3 regions of the Streptomyces sp. CA-210063 genome follow, and region 3 is predicted to be linked to each of the others. Evidence: riboswitches for the same ligand, from Rfam matches in the RefSeq annotation. Region 3 holds a riboswitch; each other region holds the start of a gene.
The links. A riboswitch is a leader RNA that binds a small molecule or an ion and turns the genes downstream of it on or off. The one in region 3 is predicted to bind cobalamin.
Positions count from the first base shown of each region.

Region 1: it holds a riboswitch for cobalamin, as region 3 does, so the genes downstream of both, JIX56_RS44015 (energy-coupling factor ABC transporter permease) here and JIX56_RS14425 (ribonucleoside-diphosphate reductase subunit alpha) in region 3, are expected to answer to the same signal.
Region 2: it holds a riboswitch for cobalamin, as region 3 does, so the genes downstream of both, JIX56_RS36235 (cobalamin biosynthesis protein) here and JIX56_RS14425 (ribonucleoside-diphosphate reductase subunit alpha) in region 3, are expected to answer to the same signal.

Region 1 is NZ_CP102512.1:10,103,647-10,110,286, reverse strand. Features, by position in the region: gene JIX56_RS44030 (MarR family winged helix-turn-helix transcriptional regulator) at 1-172, shown strand, start outside; gene JIX56_RS44025 (substrate-binding domain-containing protein) at 129-1,247, opposite strand; gene JIX56_RS44020 (DUF1775 domain-containing protein) at 1,409-2,179, opposite strand; cobalamin riboswitch at 2,456-2,637, shown strand; gene JIX56_RS44015 (energy-coupling factor ABC transporter permease) at 2,668-3,378, shown strand; gene JIX56_RS44010 (energy-coupling factor ABC transporter substrate-binding protein) at 3,375-3,824, shown strand; gene cbiQ (cobalt ECF transporter T component CbiQ) at 3,831-4,586, shown strand; gene JIX56_RS44000 (energy-coupling factor ABC transporter ATP-binding protein) at 4,588-5,451, shown strand; gene JIX56_RS43995 (amidohydrolase family protein) at 5,470-6,315, opposite strand; gene JIX56_RS43990 (L-rhamnose mutarotase) at 6,390-6,640, opposite strand, start outside.
Region 2 is NZ_CP102512.1:8,294,633-8,301,272, reverse strand. Features, by position in the region: gene JIX56_RS36250 (inorganic phosphate transporter) at 1-1,087, shown strand, start outside; gene JIX56_RS36245 (hypothetical protein) at 1,119-1,340, shown strand; gene JIX56_RS36240 (hypothetical protein) at 1,357-1,533, opposite strand; cobalamin riboswitch at 1,667-1,810, shown strand; gene JIX56_RS36235 (cobalamin biosynthesis protein) at 1,909-2,868, shown strand; gene JIX56_RS36230 (cobyric acid synthase) at 2,865-4,391, shown strand; gene cobN (cobaltochelatase subunit CobN) at 4,388-6,640, shown strand, end outside.
Region 3 is NZ_CP102512.1:3,376,236-3,382,875, reverse strand. Features, by position in the region: gene JIX56_RS14425 (ribonucleoside-diphosphate reductase subunit alpha) at 1-2,168, opposite strand, end outside; cobalamin riboswitch at 2,295-2,429, opposite strand; gene JIX56_RS14420 (GNAT family N-acetyltransferase) at 2,493-2,999, opposite strand; gene JIX56_RS14415 (nucleoside hydrolase) at 3,106-4,095, opposite strand; gene mctP (monocarboxylate uptake permease MctP) at 4,427-6,055, opposite strand; gene JIX56_RS14405 (DUF3311 domain-containing protein) at 6,052-6,330, opposite strand; gene JIX56_RS14400 (YbdD/YjiX family protein) at 6,487-6,640, opposite strand, start outside.

The DNA of each region.
Region 1 (6,640 bases), 6.7 Mb from region 3:
TGAAGTACGGGCGGACTGGGCCGAGTTGGGGCCGCTGCACTCCGAGGAGGACGGCAAGCGGCTGGAACTGCTGCTGGACCGGCTGGCCCGGACCCTGGAGGGCGGGACCACCGACGGCCAGGGCAGGGTCAGCGCAGGTCGTGCGGAGCGCGCAGCTGGGCGAGGACGTTGAAGTCGTACCCGTCCGCCCGCGCCAGGTAGATGCGCTGGCGCACATGCCGTCCGTCCAGGCCCAGCAGACCGCGCGGCCCCTCGTAGGAGACGCTGTCGGCGGCCGCCCCGATCGCGGCGACGTCCAGGGCGCGCGCCCGTTCGACGAGCGCGGCGAGGAGCAGGACGCCCTCGTAGCAGGACTCGCCGAGACTGCCGGGGGTCGGTGCCTCCAGGCCGAAGCGGCCGGCGTACTGGCCGTGGAAGTCCATGGTGTTCTGGTCGGCGAGCGAGGCGAAGAACCCGGCCGTGCTGTAGAGGTCGAGGGTGGCTTCCGCGCCACTGCCCAGCAGCATGTTCTCGTCCATCAGCGTGCTCAGCCGCAGCGACCGCTGGTCGAGCCCCCAGGCGGCGAAGGCCCGGTTGAAGCGGACCGCGTCACTGCCGACCAGGAGCATCAGGACCCCGTCGGCGTCGGCCCGCTCGATGCGTCGCAGTACCCCCGAGAAGTCGTCGGTGCCGAGCGGCAGATACGCCTCACCACAGACGCGGCCCCGGGACTCACGCGCGTACCCGCGGGCGGCGCGGGCGGTGTGCCGGGGCCACACGTAGTTGTTGCCGACGACGAACCAACGGCGCACCCCGCGAGACTCGGCGAGCAGACGCATCGCGGGCAGCAGCTGCCAGGAAGGCGTCTCGCTGGTCATGAAGACGCCCTCGGTGCGCTCCCCGCCCTCGTACAGGGCCGTGTAGACGTACGGCACCCGGTGCGCGACACGCGGGGCCACCGCCTGCCGCACCGAGGAGATGTGCCAGCCGGTGACGCCCTGCACCGCGCCCGAGGCGACCAGGGCCTCGACGTCCTCCGCGACGCGCCACGGCTCGGCCCCGCCGTCGACCTCGATCAGCCGCAGCTCCTTGCCCAGCACTCCCCCGGCCTTGTTGACCTCCTCGGCGGCCAGCCGCGCGCAGGCCCCGCAGGTGGGTCCGAAGATTCCGGCGGGGCCCTGCATCGGGTACACGAGGGCCACGTTCAGGGTCGAGTCGTCGGCCGTGAACCACTCGGGTGTGTGGAGAGGGAGTGGTGGCCGGGTCATGCGCTCATGATGGCGTGATCGCTGTCGGCGCCCCAGGTGGAGCCACGGATCGAGACCGATTCGTATGCCGAGCCTCGGCGGGACGGCCGGGTTCGTCATGGCGCTGCGGTAGAGCTCCGTCAGCTTTCGGTCAGGTCAGGTGCTTCCGGCCGAGGCGTCGGTCAGGCGGTCCCGCCCCGGCGGCTCCTGAACCACCACACTCCCGCGCCGAGTACGAGGACGCCCGCGCCGATGCCGAGGGGCACGGCGAGGGACATGCCGTCGTCGTCCTTGGTGCCGTCCGCCGCGGGCTTCGCGGACGGGGTCGGTGTGCCGGTGGCCGGGGCGGTCGAGGGGGCGGCCGTCGTGGGCTCCTCCGAAGGGCTGGGGCTCACGGGTTGGGCGCCGGGGGCGGCGGCCTTCAGGTCCAGGCGGGGCGCCGGGTGACCGTGGCCGTGGCCGTCCCCGCCCTCCTCGCCGTCGAGCTCGATCCAGCGGTCCACCTTGCCGTCGCTGTAGGACTGCAGCGTCTTGAAGACCAGGGACTTCGCGTCGGGCAGCTGTCGTACGGTGACGGCGTATTCGGCGTCCTCCCCCACCGGGAGCTTCTCACCGGAGACCGTCCAGCCCCGGCTGGTGGGGGCGAACTTCCAGCCGTCGGGTCCCTTGTCGTAGGTGATGTCGGCGGGGACGATGCCCTCGGGCAGGATCACCTCCAGTTTGGTGATGCCGGCGGAGGAGGACTCCGACTCCGCGAAGAAGGTCAGTTCGACGTTCTGGTCGAGGGCCCGGGCGCCCTCCGCCTCGACCTCCGTGTGGGCCGCGGCCGGTCCCGCGGTGGCGACGGTGACCGCCAACACGACGGCGGTGAGAACGCCGAGACGGCGTGTGCTGGGTGCCAAGGTCGGGCGGTGCACAGCTGACTCCCTTGTGCCGATGGGTGAAGGCTGCATTCAAGCGCAGGGCGAGGGGCCCGGCCAAGGGCGGCCGGGGCCGTACCGGGAGGGCGGTCCGGCCCCGCCGGGAGGGCGATCGGGCCCCACCGGGAGGGCGATCGGGCCCCACGGGAGGAGCCGGCGCACCGGCAAAGCCGTCGTATCCAGGCAAGGGCGTCCGCTCTCCCCGGTGGTGTGTGCCGCAGGTGACGCAAGGGGTGTGCGCCGGGGTGTGTGCTGTTCACCATCGCTTTCGCGCCCCCGGCTCCGCTTGTCAGCGCCCTTGTGCGGGCACTACTGTCACCACGCCTTGGTGAACGGGAAATCCGGTGTGATGCCGGTGCGGCCCTCGCCACTGTGATCGGGAAGTCCGGCTCCAGTCCTCACGGACAGCCACTGGGTCCTAGACCCGGGAAGGCGGAGCACGGGCGGTGTCACCCGTAAGCCAGGAGACCGGCCAAGGCGCGTCAACCATCCACGAGGTGCTGGAGAGGGTCTGCTGAGCCATGCACATAGCCGAGGGTTTCCTTCCTCCGGCGCACGCGATCGCCTGGGGGGTCGCGTCCGCGCCGTTCGTCGTCCACGGAGTACGGTCACTCACCCGTGAGGTCAGGGAGCATCCCGAGAGCACACTGCTGCTCGGTGCCTCGGGGGCCTTCACCTTCGTCCTGTCCGCGCTGAAGCTCCCGTCGGTGACCGGGAGTTGCTCCCACCCCACCGGCACCGGCCTGGGCGCCATCCTGTTCCGGCCACCGATCATGGCGGTGCTGGGCACCATCACCCTGCTCTTCCAGGCCCTGCTGCTCGCGCACGGCGGCCTGACCACGCTCGGCGCCAACGTCTTCTCGATGGCGATCGCCGGGCCGTGGGCGGGTTACGGCGTCTACCGGCTGCTGCGGCGGTTCGGCGTGCCGCTGATGGTCACGGTGTTCTTCGGCGCGTTCGTCGCCGACCTGGTCACCTACTGCGTCACCAGCGTGCAGCTGGCGCTCGCGTTCCCCGACCCGAGCAGCGGCTTCCTCGGCGCGCTCGGCAAGTTCGGTTCGATCTTCGCCGTCACCCAGATCCCGCTCGCGGTGAGCGAGGGTCTCCTCACCGTGCTGGTGATGCGTCTGCTGGTGCAGTCGAGCAAGGGCGAACTGACCCGGCTCGGCGTGCTCCTGACCGGCAAGCAGGACCGGACCGAGACCGACGAGACCGAGGCGGTGGCCCGATGAACCGCAACACGAAGATCAACGCCCTGCTGCTGATCGTCGTGGCCGCGCTCGCCGTCCTGCCGCTGGCCCTCGGCCTCGGCGACCACAAGGAGGAGCCGTTCACGGGCTCCGACGGCGAGGCGGAGACGGCGATCACCGAGATCGAGCCGGACTACGAGCCCTGGTTCTCCCCCTTGTACGAGCCGCCGTCCGGTGAGATCGAGTCGGCGCTCTTCTCCCTCCAGGCCGCGCTGGGCGCGGGCGTCCTCGCCTACTACTTCGGTGTGCGCCGGGGCCGGCGCCAGGGCGAGGCGCGAGCCCGGGCGCGACTGGACGCGGCCGGGAACACCACCACGAGCGAGGCGACCGCGGTGAGCGCGACGGCGGCGGCCGCGACCGCCAGGACCGCGACCGGTGACGAAGGCCCGCCCGGTGGCGCCGCCGAGTCCACCGCGGGCCGGGTCTGATCCCGCGTGCTGCCGATCGACGCGGCGGCGCACAGCAGTCGCTGGCGCCGCCGCCACCCCGTGGACAAGGCCTTGCTCGGACTAGGTCTCACGGTCCTCGCGATCTCCCTGCCACCCTGGCCCGGCGCCGCCCTCGTGCTGCTGACCGCCCTCGCCGTGCTGCTGGGCCCGGCGGGCGTCCCCGGCCGTCGGCTGTGGCGCGCCTATCGGGTGCCGCTGGGCTTCTGCGTGACCGGGGCGCTGCCCCTGCTGGTCCAAGTGGGCGGGCCCGACGGGTTCGTCACCCTGGCCGAGGGCGGTCCGGTCCGCGCCGGGGAGCTGCTGCTGCGCACCTCGGCCGCCTCCCTCGGCGTCCTGCTGTTCGCCTTCACCACGCCCATGTCGGACCTGCTGCCCCGGCTGGTGAAGGCCGGGGTGCCCGCACCGGTCGTGGACGTCGCGCTGGTCACGTACCGCATGAGCTTCCTTCTCCTGGACTCGGTGCGCCGGATCCGGGAGGCGCAGGCGGCCCGGCTGGGGCACACCACACGGGCCGCCACCTGGCGTTCCCTCGCCGGGCTGGGCGCCACCGCGTTCGTACGGGCCTTCGACCGGGCGGCTCGCCTCCAGACCGGGCTGGCCGGACGGGGGTACGACGGCACCCTGCGCGTCCTGGTGCCCGAGGCCCGGGTCTCCGCCCGCTTCACCGCGGCCAGTGTCGCCCTGCTCGCGGCCGTGGCCGCCCTCACCTTCGTACTGGATTCGTCCTGGAAAGGCCGCTGACATGAGCGAGCCCGTGCTGGTCGCCCTACGGGGCGCGTCCTTCGCGTACGAGGACGGCCCGGCCGTGCTCAGCGATCTCGACTTCGCGGTGCACGAGGGGCGCGCGCTCGCCCTGCTGGGCCGCAACGGCAGCGGCAAGACCACGCTGATGCGGCTGCTCAGCGGTGGACTGCGGCCCCGTTCGGGCGAGTTGGCGGTCCAGGGGCGGCCGGTGACGTACGACCGCAAGGGTCTGACCCGGCTGCGGACGACCGTCCAGTTGGTCGTCCAGGACCCGGACGACCAGTTGTTCGCGGCGTCCGTCGCGCAGGACGTGTCGTTCGGGCCGCTGAACCTCGGGCTGTCCGACGCGCAGGTGCGGGCCCGGGTGGAGGAGGCGCTCGGCGCGCTCGGGATCAGCGCCCTCGCCGACCGGCCCACCCATCTGCTCTCCTACGGGCAGCGCAAGCGGACCGCCATCGCCGGCGCGGTCGCGATGCGGCCCCGGGTCCTGATCCTCGACGAGCCGACCGCCGGGCTCGACCCCGACGGCCAGGAGCGGCTTCTCGCCACGCTGGAGGAGCTGCGCCGGTCCGGCACCACCGTCGTGATGGCCACGCACGACGTCGACCTCGCCCTGCGGTGGGCCGACGACGCGGCGCTGCTCACTCCGTCGGGCGCCCGCACGGGCCCGGTGGCCGCGATGCTCGCCCGCACGGACCTCCTCCAGCAGGCGGGGCTACGGCTCCCGTGGGGCATCGCGGTCGCTCGACTGCTGCGCGAACAGGGGCTGTTGACGGGTGAGGAGCCCGGTCCGCGTACGCCGGAGGAGCTGGCCGCCATGGCGGGGGCGCACACCGCTCCCCCGCTACCGGCCGACGGCTGAGTTTCCGGCGAGGCCGCTTCAGATCCGCAGGCCGTAGGTGCGGATCGCGGTGCCCCCGAAGACCTCCCGGTCTTCGGCGAGGCTCACCGCGGACACCAACGACTCGGCCACGTCGATGACTTCCACGTAGTCGGAGGCGAGCAGGCAGACGGGCCAGTCCGAGCCGAACATCAGCCGCCCGGGGCCGAAGGCGTCGAGCACGGTGTCGGCGTACGGGACGAGGTCCGCGACGGACCAGGAGGTCCAGTCGGCCTCCGTGACCAGGCCGGAGAGTTTGCACACGGTGTTCGGCAGGGCGGCGAGCCGCCGTATCTCCCCCGCCCATGGCTCCAGTTCGCCGGAGGCGATGGGTGGCTTCCCCAAGTGGTCCAGGACGAAGGTGAGTTCGGGGAGCCGGGCCGCCGCCTCCACGGCGGCCGGGAGCTGGTGGGGTGTGACCAGGAGGTCGTAGACGAGTCCCGCGTCGGCGACGGCGGACAGGCCCCTGGTGACGTCCGGGCGCACCAGCCAGCGCGGGTCCGGTTCGCCCTGTACCTGGTGGCGGATGCCCACCAGGTACTCGCCGCCCGGCCCTTCCCGCAGCTTGGCGAGAGCGTCGGCGACATCGGGAGAGGTGAGGTCGGTCCAGCCGACGACCCCGGCGACCAGGTCGCTGTCGGCGGCGAGGGCCAGGAACTCGGGGGTCTCCTCGGGCACGGTGATCGTCTGCACCAGCACGGTGGCGGTGACGCCGGCGAATCGTGCCGCCGCCTCCAGCTCGCGGAGGGTGAAGTCGCGGCGCAACGGGGCGAGTTCGGGTCCGGTGATCCAGTCCTGGTCCCGGATCGAGAGGTCCCAGACGTGGTGGTGGGCGTCGACGATCACGGGGCGGGCGTCCGTGTCTGCCCCGGCTCCCCCGGATTTCGTACCGTTCGCAGGCCCGGGTACGTCCGCGCCGCTCACAGTTCCCACACCGCGGGCAGTCCGGCGTCGGAGCCCTCCGCCGAGTAGTCGTGGACGACGTCGAGGAGGTCGGCCATGCGGGCCTGCCAGGCGATGTTGACCGGCAGTTTCTCCAGTTCGGCGATCATCGCCGCGTAGTCCTCGACCTCCAGCAGATGGAAGAGGTCGGTGCCGCTGCGCCAGATCGTCCACTCGCTCACCCCGGCGGCGCGGATGGCGGTGGTCAGTTCCTCGGGGACCTCGCGAT
Region 2 (6,640 bases), 4.9 Mb from region 3:
CCTTTCCATAGAGGTCGCCAACACCATCTCCAAGGGGCTCGTCGACGAGTCCGGCATACAGCCAGAGGTCATATTCGCGGCGCTCGTCGGCGCCATCCTCTGGAACCTGCTGACCTGGCTCGTCGGGCTCCCCTCCAGTTCCTCGCACGCCCTGATGGGCGGTCTCATCGGCGCCACCATCGCCTCGGCCGGCGCGGGCGCGGTGCACGGTGACGTCCTCGTCACCAAGGTGCTGATCCCCGCCGTCGCGGCCCCGCTGGTCGCCGGCATCGCGGCGATGTTCGCCACCCGGCTGACGTACGGGCTCGGGAAGCACACGAGCGAGAAGGCCTCCGGCAAGGGCTACCGCGCCGGTCAGATCGCCTCCGCGGGCCTGGTCTCGCTGGCCCACGGTACGAACGACGCCCAGAAGACGATGGGCATCATCACCCTGGCCCTGGTCGCCGGCGGCGCCCTCGCACCCGACTCCGACCCGCCGGTGTGGGTCATCGTCTCCGCCGGTATGGCCATCGCGCTCGGCACCTACCTGGGCGGCTGGCGCATCATCCGCACGATGGGCAAGGGTCTGACCGACCTCCAGCCGCAGCAGGGCTTCGCCGCCCAGACCAGCGCGGCCACGGTCATCCTGGCCTCCTCGCACCTCGGCTTCTCCCTCTCCACCACGCACTCGGTCTCCGGTGCCGTGATGGGCGCGGGCCTCGGCCGCAAGGGCGGTGTGGTCCGCTGGTCGACCGCGACCCGGATGTTCGTCGCCTGGGGGCTGACCCTGCCGGCCGCCGCGCTGGTCGCCGCGCTCGCCGAGTGGGTCACGTCCTTCGGCACCTGGGGCACGGCCGTCGTCGCGGTCTTCCTCATCGCCTCCAGCGCCGCCATCTGGGTGCTCTCGCGCCGCGAGGTGGTCGACCACACCAATGTGAACGACGCCGAGGAGACGCCCGGAGTGGTGACCACGGCGATGGCAGCGGTGACGCCGCCGGCCGGCCCGGTGGTCGCGGACCTCACGGCGACCATTCCGGCCCCCGCGGCCGCGACCGCCGCCGAGACCACGGCCTCGACGAACCCGCCCACGCCGACGCCCGCCGTCTGAGCCCCGCGACTCCCTGAGGAAGATCACCACCATGCACATCGACTGGGCAGCCCTCGGCTCCGTCTTCGGAGTCAGCCTCGTGGTCACCGTGGCCCTCGTCGGCCTCTTCACCCTGGGCATCGTCGGCCTCTCCAAGCGGGAGGAAGCGTCAACCCGGGGCGACTCGGTGGCGCTCGCGACCACCGGGGCGTACGTGTGCTTCGCGCTGTGCGCGGCGGCCGTGGCGTACGGAATTTCCCTGATCATGACCTGAGACCGGAAACCCCACGTCAGCGGTGGTGCGGGCGCTGGGGCCGAGCCTCCCCCAGCGCCCGGTTCAGGACCCGGAGCCGTTCCGTGACCGGGGTCGGCCCCCACCACAGGCCGGCCCCGGCGGCGCCGAGTACGGTCACCACCAGCCAGACGAGACCGTGTATTTCACCACTCGGTACGAGAAGCGCGGCCAAGGCGCCCACCCCCGACGGAAAGCACCCCCAACTTCACGATCCGCCCGCTCCGCCGATTCGGGCGTCTGACGGGATTTCAGCGGGTGTGGGGCTCAGCACACCGTTCCACCGCAGGTCAACAGCAAGTTGACGGGTCTTCCAAGGGCGTGGTGGACTGCCGGGGCCATGTACGACGGCAGGAGAGGAAGCCGGTGCGATTCCGGCGCGGTCCCGCCACTGTCACCGGGGAAGAACCATCCCGGGAGCCAGGAACTCTCGCCGTCGGTCTCGTCGAACCAGGGCGTGGACACCCTGAGTGAGGACATATCGCCATGCGCGGCTGCCACTTGAGTTTCAGCACCTGGTCCCTGCCCGACCCCGCGATCGGCTGAACCCGTGCGTGCCGATCGCGTCTTCGCGTGCGGCGCCGCCGCCGGGCTCCTCGGTGATCTGCTGCTCGGTGATCCGCGCCGGGGGCATCCGGTCGCCGCGTTCGGGCGGGCGGCGGGTGCCGTGGAGCGGGTGCTGTGGCGGGACCACCGGGGGTGGGGCGCGCTGCACACCGTCGTGTGCGCCGGTGGCGCTGCGGCGCTCGGTGCCGTCGCCGCGTCCGCCGTACGGCCGTCGCGTGCCGCCTCCGTGGCGTTGACCGGTGCCGCCACCTGGGCCGTCGTCGGGGGGACTTCGCTCGTGCGGGAGGCCCGGGCCGTGGGGCGGTTCCTCGAAGCCGGGGACATCGAGGGCGCGCGGGCCCGGCTGCCTCATCTGTGCGGGCGGGACCCTCAGGCGCTCGACTCGGACGGGATCGCGCGGGCTGTCGTGGAGTCCGTCGCCGAGAACACGTCGGACGCGGTGGTGGGGGCGCTCGTGTGGGGCGCCGTCGGTGGGGTGCCGGGGCTTGTGGGGTTCCGGGCCGTCAACACGCTGGATGCCATGGTCGGGCACAAGTCGTCGCGTTATCGGCGGTACGGGTGGGCTTCGGCTCGGCTGGACGATGTGGCGGGGTGGCCCGGGGCTCGGCTCACCGCGGTGTTGGCCGCGGCCGCGGGTGGGGATACGCGGGGGGCCGTTCGGGCTTGGCGGGCGGATGCGGGGAAGCATCCGAGTCCCAATGCGGGGCCTGTGGAGGCGTCGTTCGCGGGGGCGCTCGGTGTGCGGTTGGGGGGCACGTTGTCGTATGGGGGGCGGGTTGAGCATCGGCCTGTGCTGAATGGGGAGGGGCGGGCCGTGGCCGTGGGGGACATCGAGCGGGCTGCTCGGTTGTCCCGGCGGGTGAGTTGGCTGGCGTTGGGGGTCAGTGCGGGTGCGGCGGTGCTGCGGGGGCGGTTCGCGAAGCCGGCGGAGGGGGACTCATGAGCGGCAGTCGTTCCACCGGCGGTGGACTGCTCGTCGCCGGGACCACCTCCGATGCCGGGAAGAGTGTCGTCACCGCCGGGATCTGTCGGTGGCTGGTGCGGCGGGGGGTCAAGGTCGCGCCGTTCAAGGCGCAGAACATGTCGCTGAACTCCTTCGTGACGAGGGAAGGCGCCGAGATCGGGCGGGCGCAGGCGATGCAGGCGCAGGCTTGTCGGGTCGAGCCGACGGCGTTGATGAATCCCGTGCTGCTGAAGCCGGGGGGCGACCAGAGCAGTCAGGTCGTGCTCATGGGCAAACCGGTGGGCGAGATGAGCGCGCGTGGGTATCACGGCGGGCGGCAGCAGCGGCTGCTCGGGACCGTGCTGGACTGTCTCGCCGAGTTGCGGGGCACGTATGACGCGGTGATCTGTGAGGGGGCGGGCAGTCCTGCCGAGATCAATCTCCGGCGGACCGACATCGTCAACATGGGGATCGCCCGGAATGCCGGGCTTCCCGTGCTCGTCGTGGGCGACATCGATCGTGGTGGGGTTTTCGCGTCCTTCTTCGGGACCCTCGCGCTGCTGTCCCCCGAGGACCAGGCGCTCATCGCCGGGTTCCTCGTCAACAAGTTCCGGGGGGACGTCTCCCTGCTGGAGCCGGGGCTCGACATGCTGCACGGGCTCACCGGGCGGCACACGTACGGCGTGCTGCCCTTCCGGCACGGGCTCGGGATCGACGAGGAGGACGGACTTCGGGTCTCGCTGCGGGGGACGGTCCGGGAGTCGAATGTCGCGCCGCCCGTCGGGGAGGACGTGCTGCGGGTCGCGGTGTGCGCGATTCCGCTGATGTCCAACTTCACCGATGTGGACGCGCTCGCCGCCGAACCCGGTGTCGTCGTCCGGTTCGTGGACCGGGCCGAGGAGCTGGCCGACGCCGACCTCGTCGTCGTGCCGGGGACCCGGGGGACGGTCAGGGCGCTGGAGTGGCTGCGGGAGCGGGGGCTCGCCGACGCCCTCCTGCGCAGGGCCGCGGAGGGGCGGCCGACTCTCGGCATCTGCGGTGGGTTCCAGGTGCTCGGCGAGCACATCGAGGACGAGGTCGAGAGCCGCCGAGGCCATGTCGAAGGGCTCGGACTCCTTCCCGTCCGCGTGCGGTTCGCGCGGGAGAAGACGCTGACGCGGCCCGTCGGGGAGGCCCTCGGGGAGCGGGTCGACGGCTACGAGATCCATCACGGGGTCGCCGAAGTCGTCGGCGGTGACCCCTTCTTGGACGGGTGCCGGGTCGGGCAGACCTGGGGCACGCACTGGCACGGGTCGCTGGAGTCGGACGGGTTCCGGCGGGCCTTTCTGCGCGAGGTGGCGGCCGCCGCCGGGCGGCGTTTCGTGCCAGCCGCCGACACGTCGTTCGCCGCACTGCGCGAGGAGCAGTTGGACCGGCTCGGCGATCTGATCGAGGAACACGCGGACACGGACGCGCTCTGGCGGCTCATCGAGTCGGGCACGCCCACAGGACTGCCTTTCATTCCACCGGGAGCGCCCGCATGAGCACAGTGTTGTTGTTGTCGACCGCCGACACGGACCTGTTGGCGGCCAGGGCCGCGGTCGGCGCCTCGTACCGGATCGGGAATCCGACCCGGGTGGATGTGACGGACGAACTGCCGGGTCTCGTCGAGGGTGCGGACATCGCCGTCGTACGGCTGCTGGGGGGCAAGCGGGCCTGGGAGGACGGGCTCGCCGAGCTGAAGGCGTCGGGGATTCCGACCGTCCTGCTCGGTGGCGAGGCCGTGCCCGACGCCGAGTTGATGGCCGAGTCGTCCGTGCCCGCCGGTGTCGTGGCGGAGGCGCTGCGGTATCTGGTCGAGGGCGGGCCCGACAACCTCACCGAGCTGGCGCGGTTCCTGTCCGACACCGTGCTGCTGACGGGTGAGGGATTCGTCGAGCCACGGAAGATGCCGGAGTACGGCGTCCACGGCGAGCGTCCGTTCGTCGAGGGCCGCCCGACCGTCGGCGTGCTGTTCTACCGGGCCCATGAACTGAGCGGCAACACCGCCTTCGTGGACACCCTGTGTGACGCGATCGAGGCGCGGGGCGCCAACGCCCTTCCGGTGTACTGCGGTTCGCTGCGCGGAGCCGACGCCGGGCTGTACGAGACCCTGGCGAAGGCGGACACGCTGGTCGCCACCGTGCTCGCCGCCGGTGGCACGCATGCCTCGCAGGCATCGGCCGGCGGTGACGAGGAGGCCTGGGACATCGGGGCGCTCGCCGACCTCGACGTGCCTGTGCTGCAGGGGCTCTGCCTCACGTCGTCCAGGCAGGCCTGGGACGCGTCCGACGCCGCCCTCTCCCCCATGGACGCGGCGATGCAGGTCGCGATCCCGGAGTTCGACGGGCGGCTGATCACCGTGCCGTTCTCGTTCAAGGAGCAGGGGCCGGACGACGTCCCGGTGTACGTCGCCGACCCCGAGCGGGCCACCCGGGTCGCCGGAATCGCCGTACGGCACGCGCGGCTCAAGCACAAGCCGAACGCGGAGAAGAAACTCGCGCTCGTCTTCACCGCGTATCCGACCAAGCACTCGCGGGTCGGCAACGCGGTGGGGCTGGACACGCCCGCCTCGGCGGTGCGGGTGCTGGACGCGCTGAAGGACGCCGGGTACGGCGTCAGCGAATACCCCTCCCACGGCGACGAGTTGATCCACCGACTCATCAACGCCGGTGGTCACGACGTCGAGTGGCTCACCGAGGAGCAGCTTGCCGCCGCGCCCGCACGCGTGCCGCTCGCCGACTATCAGGTGTGGTTCGACACACTCGACCCGGGACTCCGGCAGGCCATGCTGGACGCGTGGGGCGAGCCGCCGGGCTCGCTGTACGTCGACGGGGACGACATCGTGCTCGCCTCGCTCCAGTTCGGGAACGTCGTCGTGATGATCCAGCCGCCGCGCGGCTTCGGCGAGAACCCGATCGCGATCTACCACGACCCGGACATGCCACCGTCGCACCACTACATGGCGGCGTACCGGTGGTTGGAGAACTCCTTCGGCGCGGACGCCGTCGTGCACATGGGCAAGCACGGGACCATGGAGTGGCTGCCGGGCAAGGGGCTGGGGCTCAGCGGCGGGTGCGCCCCGGACGCCGTCCTCGGTGAACTCCCCCTCGTCTACCCCTTCATCGTCAACGACCCCGGCGAGGGCACCCAGGCCAAGCGGCGCGGGCACGCCACCGTCGTCGACCATCTCGTACCGCCGATGGCGCGCGCGGACACGTACGGCGATCTGGCGAAACTGGAGCAGCTGCTCGACGAGTACGCGCTGGTCTCCGATCTGGACCCGGGGAAGGCGCCGGCCGTGCGGGCGCAGATCTGGACGCTGGTCAAGGCGGCCGAGCTGCACCACGACCTGCGTGTCGACGAGCAGCCGGACGACGAGGCGTTCGACGAGTTCGTCATGCACATCGACGGCTATCTGTGCGAGATCAAGGACGTGCAGATCCGGGACGGACTGCACATCCTCGGTGGCGGGCCCGTCGGCGAGCCGCGCGTCAATCTCGTGCTCGCCGTGCTGCGCGCCTCGCAGGTGTGGGGCGGCAGGGCGAACGCGCTGCCGGGGCTCCGGGCCTCCTTCGCGGCCCATTTCGGGCTCGTGGAGAAGGAGTTGCTGGCCGAGCCGGGGGCGCCGGTGAAGGTGCCGGCGGAGCTGACGCGGCTCGTCGAGGGGCCGTCGCGTACGGCCGCCGACGCGATCGATCTGCTGGAGCAGCTGTGCCGACGGGCCGCCGAGGGCCTGGAGGCACGGGAGTGG
Region 3 (6,640 bases):
GACTGGGCCTGGTCCAGATACGGCGTGCGGGCGGCGGCCATGTCGATCAGGCCGCGCTGCGGGATCTCCCAGGCCGTGCGGTACAGCGCCCGTACATCGGCCGGGATCCACGTGAACTCCTGCACCGAGCCGCCCGAGTCGCGCAGCGCCTCGCGGGTGCGGGCGTCCCAGACGCCCAGCTTCTTCAGGTCTTTCACCAGGTACGAGTTGACCTGGAGGAACTCACCGGACAGGGTCTCGCGCTTGAACAGGTTGGACACCTGCGGCTCGATGCACTCGTACACCCCCGCGATGGACGCGATGGTGGCCGTGGGCGCGATCGCCAGGAGCAGGGAGTTGCGCAGGCCGGTCGACGCGATGCGCTCGCGCAGGGCCGCCCAGCGCTCCGGCCAGGTGAACTCGACGCCGTAGTGGTCGGGGTGCAGCACACCGCGGGCCGTACGGGTCTTCTCCCAGGCCGGCAGCGGGCCGCCCCGCTCGGCGAGGTCGGCGGAGGCCTCGTACGCGGCGAGCATGACGCGCTCGGCGATCCGCGTGGAGAGGGCCTTCGCCTGGGGGGAGTCGAAGGGCAGGCGCAGCTGGAAGAAGACGTCCTGCAGGCCCATCGCGCCGAGGCCGACCGGGCGCCACCTGGCGTTGGAGCGGCCCGCCTGCTCGGTCGGGTAGAAGTTGATGTCGACGACACGGTCGAGGAAGGTGACGGCGGTGCGGACGGTCTCGTCCAGCCGCTCCCAGTCCATGTCGCCCGTCGCCCGGTCGACGAACGCGCCCAGGTTCACCGAACCCAGGTTGCAGACCGCCGTCTCCCCGTCGTCCGTGACCTCCAGGATCTCCGTGCAGAGGTTGGAGGAGTGGACGACATGGCCCGGCTCGGCCGTCTGGTTGGCCGTGCGGTTGGCCGCGTCCTTGAAGGTCATCCAGCCGTTGCCGGTCTGCGCGAGGGTGCGCATCATACGGCCGTACAGATCACGGGCCGGGATGGTCTTCTTCGCCAGGCCGTTCGCCTCCGCCTCGCGGTACGCGGTGTCGAACTCCTCGCCCCACAGGTCGACCAGCTCGGGCACATCGGCCGGGGAGAACAGGGACCACTGCTCGTCGGCGTTCACCCGGCGCATGAACTCGTCCGGGATCCAGTGCGCCAGGTTCAGGTTGTGCGTACGCCGGGCGTCCTCACCGGTGTTGTCGCGCAGCTCCAGGAACTCCTCGATGTCGGAGTGCCAGGTCTCCAGGTAGACCGCGGCCGCGCCCTTGCGCCGGCCGCCCTGGTTCACGGCGGCCACCGAGGCGTCCAGGGTCTTCAGGAATGGCACGATGCCGTTGGAGTGCCCGTTGGTGCCCCGGATCAGCGAACCGCGCGAGCGGATGCGGGAGTACGACAGACCGATGCCGCCGGCGTGCTTCGAGAGGCGGGCCACCTGGTGGTAGCGGTCGTAGATGGAGTCCAGCTCGTCCAGCGGGGAGTCGAGGAGGTAGCAGGACGACATCTGGGGGTGGCGCGTGCCGGAGTTGAAGAGGGTGGGGGAGGAGGGGAGGTAGTCGAGGCGGCTCATGAGCCTGTAGAGCGCGGCGACTTCGTCGACGGCACGGACGGTGTCGTCCTCGGCGAGGCCGGCGGCGACGCGCAGCATGAAGTGCTGGGGCGTCTCGATGACCTTGCGGGTGATCGGGTGCCGGAGCAGATAGCGGCTGTGCAGGGTGCGCAGGCCGAAGTAGCCGAAGCGGTCGTCGCCGGCCGGGTCGATCAGGGCGTCGAGACGCCCGGCGTGGACACGCGTGAACTCCGCCGTGCGGTCGGCGACGAGGCCTTCACGGTGGCCCACCGCGATGGACTCTGTGAACGTCGTGACGCCCTGCGAGGCGGCCTCGGCGCGGATGCCGATGGCCAGCAGCCGGGCGGCCAGCTTCGCATAGGCGGGGTCCTCGGAGATGAGGCCCGCGGCCGCCTCCGTGGCCAGCTCGCGCAGTTCCACGGCCATTTCGGCGGAGGCCGCACGCGAGGACCGGCCGCGCAGCGCGGCGGCGGCGACCCTGCCGGGGTCGGCGTCGGGGAGGTCGGCGGTCAGCTCGGTCAGGGTCCGCAGCAACGCGGTACCGGGACCGTCGGTCTCCGTCGCCGGGGCGGCTGAAGCCAGTTCGGCTGAAACCGGGTCGGCTGGCGCGATGGTCACGTGGGGGCTCTCCCTCGCTGAAGCAAGGGGCCTTGCGGAAGGCAGGCAGCAGCACACGAGCGCACCGGGGCGTCGCGTCCACCGGCCCATTCCACGAGGCCCGGACGTCAGGGCACCCGGACCGGACGGCCGGGCGCACTGTCGGCAGGTGTTCGGACTGAACAGGCGTGCGCGATGGAGATGAACGCACGCAAGTACACCGTTGCGGGACAGTTCCGGATTCGCACCGGATTCCCCTGCGACGACAGCGAGCATGAGCATACATCTAGTGCCGAGGCGCGGCGCCACCCCCACATGTTGTGTCGCATTCGGTTTCCCAGGGTGTCAGAGCGTCAACTCGTAGGTGATCAGCGTGAGGTCGAAGAGGTCGGGGAGGGGCTTCCAGTCGCGCTCGGGTGTGCGAGCGAAGCCCAGGCGTTCGTAGATGCGATGGGCGGCGTGCATGGTCCGCTGGGTCGACAGGACGACGCGTGCACAGCCCTCCACGGCCCGGGCGCGCTCCAGACAGGCCCGTACGAGCGCCTCGCCGGCACCCCGCCCACGCGCTTCCGGAGCGACTGCCAGCATCCGTATCTCGGCCTCTCCCGCACGGGCGATGTCGGCCATGGGGCCGCCCGCCGGGACGAAGGTCACCCCGCCGAGCACCCGGCCGTCCGCCACCGCCACGAGCACCTCGGCCGCGGCGGCCCGCTTCGCCACGTCACGCAACTCGCACAGATACTCGTCGCTCTCTCCGAAGTCCAGCAGTCCGTCGCCGAGGTAGGCCTGTGCGGTGATCTCGCCGAGCGTGGCGTACTCGTCGGGGGAGATCTGCCTGATGGTGATGTCCATGGCTCGCAGTCTGCCGCAGCGGTGGGAAAGCGGGTCCGAGGTTTTCCACAGGGGCGACGACTTGTCCGATGATCAGCCAGGTGCCGCCGCTCGGCAGCGAACCCGCTCAGCCCACCGCAGGCCACCGCGGCAGCGTCGCCACGAAGTCCTCGCTGAAGTCGCGGGTGCCCGGGCCCAGGGCGACGCGGCCGGTGGCGCGCAGGCGGGCGGTCAGGGCGGGGGACTCGGAGTAGTAGACGCGGCGGGCGGCGGCCGGGACGAACACGGTCTGGCCGCGCGTGAGTTCGCTCGCGCACTCCACGACGACGGCGCCCTCGGCGGCCTCGACGAACGCCTCGTCCCCGCAGACCCCCACGGCCAGCGGATCGTGCAGCGGGCAGGTGCCGTCTCCGCCGTGGCGGGTGTAGGCGTCCATGTAGGTGCGCATGAGCCGGGCGGCGAGGGCCGTGCCCGGGCCCGCGGCCTCCAGCGCGGCGAGGTCCGCGGGGCGGAACAGCCAGCGGTGCGAGGCGTCCAGGTCGACCATGGTGAACGGGATGCCGGAGGAGAGGACGATCTCGGCGGCGACGGGGTCGGCCCAGATGTTGAACTCGGCGACCGGGGTGAAGTTTCCCGGCACCTGGGCGGCGCCGCCCATGAACACGAACTTGCCGACGCGGCGGGCGAGGTCCGGGTCCTCCAGCAGTGCGATGGCCACGTTCGTGAGCGGGCCGGTGGCGCATACCGTCAGCTCGCCCTCGTACTCCCGGGAGAGCCGCAGCAGGGCCTGCGCGGACGATTCCGTGGGGTGCGGGGCCGACGAGTCGGGGAGGGTTTCGTGGCCGAGGCCTGCCGGGCCGTGGAAGGCGGAGGCCTCTCGGTAGGGGAGGCGGGACAGGGGGCGGCCCGCGCCTCGGTGTACCGGGACGTCGGCGTCGATGCGTAGGGCTCGGGCCAGGGCGCGGGCGTTGGTGTAGGTCGCCTCGGCGGGGAGGTTGCCGCCGACCGATGTGTAGGCCTTGAGGTCCCAGAGGCCGGTGCCGAGCAGGTACTGCAGGGCTACGGCGTCGTCGATACCGGGGTCGCTGTCCAGGACGATCGGTGTGCGGGCGGTCACATGGCCAGCGTAACCGGATGTCTTTCGCCCCCGCCGCCCCTACCCGTCCCATCCCAGGGGCTGCGCCCCTTCGACCCCCATCCGCGGGTCCGGTGGGGCTTCTCGCGCAGTTCCCCGCGCCCCTGAAAAGCAGGGGCTGCGCCCCGTGCTTTTCGGCCCGCAGGGGCCGTGTCTTTTCAGGGGCGCGGGGAACTGCGCGACCAGCCCCCACCCACCCGCACCCGACATCGCACCCCCTCGGGGTCGAAGGGGCAGCGCCCCTGGGGATGGGACGGGTAGGGGCGGCGGGGGCGAGGAAAGGCCCCGCGCCGCCCCGGAACCCGGCGACGACCTAGTGGCTCGCCCCCGCCGTCGCCGGCGGCAGTTCCACCTGGACGCCCGCGTCGCCCGCGTCCGCCGTGTAGTCCTCCGGCTTGGTCTCGTCGATGCCGTCGGGGGCCTTGGCAGCCCGCAGGACGAAGGTGAGGACCACCGTGACCACGAGGTTGAGGACGAAGGCCGTCAGGCCGATGTAGCCGATCTCGCCGATCCCGGGGATCTCCGCCGAGGAGCCGCCGAAGTGCTTCTGGGTGGGGGAGGCCACGCCGTACGCGGCGATCGTGCCGTAGAGCATGCCGACCGCCCAGCCGGCGATGAGGGCCCAGCGGTGGAACCAGCGGGTGAACAGGCCGCCGACGAGGGCCGGGAAGGTCTGGAGGATCCAGATGCCGCCCAGGAGCTGGAAGTTGATGGCGACCGTCTTGTCCATGGTGAGGACGAAGGCCAGCGCGCCCACCTTCACCAGCAGGGACACCAGCTTGGAGACCTTGGTCTCCTGCGCGGGCGTGGCGTCCGGATTGATGAAGTCCTTGTAGATGTTGCGGGTGAAGAGGTTCGCCGCCGCGATGGACATGATCGCCGCGGGGACCAGCGCTCCGATACCGATGGCGGCGAAGGCGACGCCCGCGAACCAGTCGGGGAACATCGTCTCGAACAGCTGCGGGATGGCGAGCTGGCCGTTCTGCACCTGGATCCCGGCCGCGATCGCCATGAAGCCCAGCAGGGCGAGCAGGCCCAGCATCAGCGAGTACAGCGGCAGGATCGTGGTGTTGCGGCGGATGACCTCGCGGCTCCTGGACGACAGCGTCGCCGTGATCGAGTGCGGGTACATGAAGAGCGCCAGCGCCGAGCCGAGGGCCAGCGTCGCGTAGGTCCACTGGTTGGCGTCGCCCGGGACGAGCGCGCCGCGCGGCTTGTCCGTCGCCGGGTTGGTCTGGCTGTACGCCTCGCCCGCCTTGGCGAAGATGTCGTCGAAGCCGCCGAGCTTGATCGGGATGTAGATGATCGCCACCGCGATGACGATGTAGATCAGGGTGTCCTTCACGAACGCGATCAGCGCGGGGGCACGCAGACCCGAGGAGTAGGTGTAGGCCGCCAGCACGCCGAAGGCGATCAGCAGCGGCAGGTCCTTGATGAACCAGTTGGTGTCCTCGCCGCCGCCGACACCCATCACGTCCAGCACGGCCTGGATGCCGACGAGTTGGAGCGCGATGTACGGCATGGTCGCGAGGATGCCGGTCACGGCGACCGCCAGGGACAGGCCCTTCGAGCCGAAGCGGCCGCGTACGAAGTCCGAGGTCGTCACATAGCCGTGCTTGTGGGAGACCGACCACAGGCGGGGCAGGAAGGTGAAGATCAGCGGGTAGACCAGGATCGTGTAGGGCACCGCGAAGAACCCGGCCGCGCCCGCCGCGTAGATCGCCGCCGGTACGGCGACGAAGGTGTACGCGGTGTAGAGGTCTCCGCCGAGCAGGAACCAGGTGACCCAGGTGCCGAACGACCGGCCGCCCAGACCCCATTCGTCGAGGCTGTGCTCGTTCTCGGCCTTGCGCCAGCGCGCGGCCAGGAAGCCCATGACCGTGACGGCCAGGAAGAAGAAGATGAAGACGGCGAGTGCCACGCCGTTCACGCCGTCCTTCACTGCGCGGCACCCCCACTCCGGGCCTCGGACGTGCGGGCGCGCTGGTCACGCTGCCACAGGACGTACGCGGTGGCGGTGAGCGCGGTGGAGATGAGCACCCAGGCCATCTGGTACCAGTAGAAGAACGGGATGCCGATGAACGCCGGGTCCGTCTTGGCGTACGAGCCGACCCAGAGCATCGCCGCGAACGGGGCGAGCAGGCACAGGGCGATGACCACCCGGACCGGTGTCACCACCGGTCTCGCCGGCGGCTTCACTTCAGGCGCGTCTGACATACCACGGCTCCGTCCCCTCACTGATGACCTGTGATCACGCGTGTAATGCGCAGGAAATCTAAGGGACGGTTCCGTCTTATGGAACCCCTGTCCGCATAACGGATGTGTGCTGGTTCCGGGGAGGAGCCGGGCCGCCGAACGGGATCCCTTCCCCGCTCAGCAGCAGCGGAACCCCTGCCGCGGATCCGTTTCCTGCCGGTCCGTCCGCATGCGCTCGAACTCGCGTCGTGACGGCACGGGCGCGTCGGGGTCGTGGTCGCGCAGATGCTCCACATAACGGTCGTACGCCGACTCGCCGGTCAGCTCACGT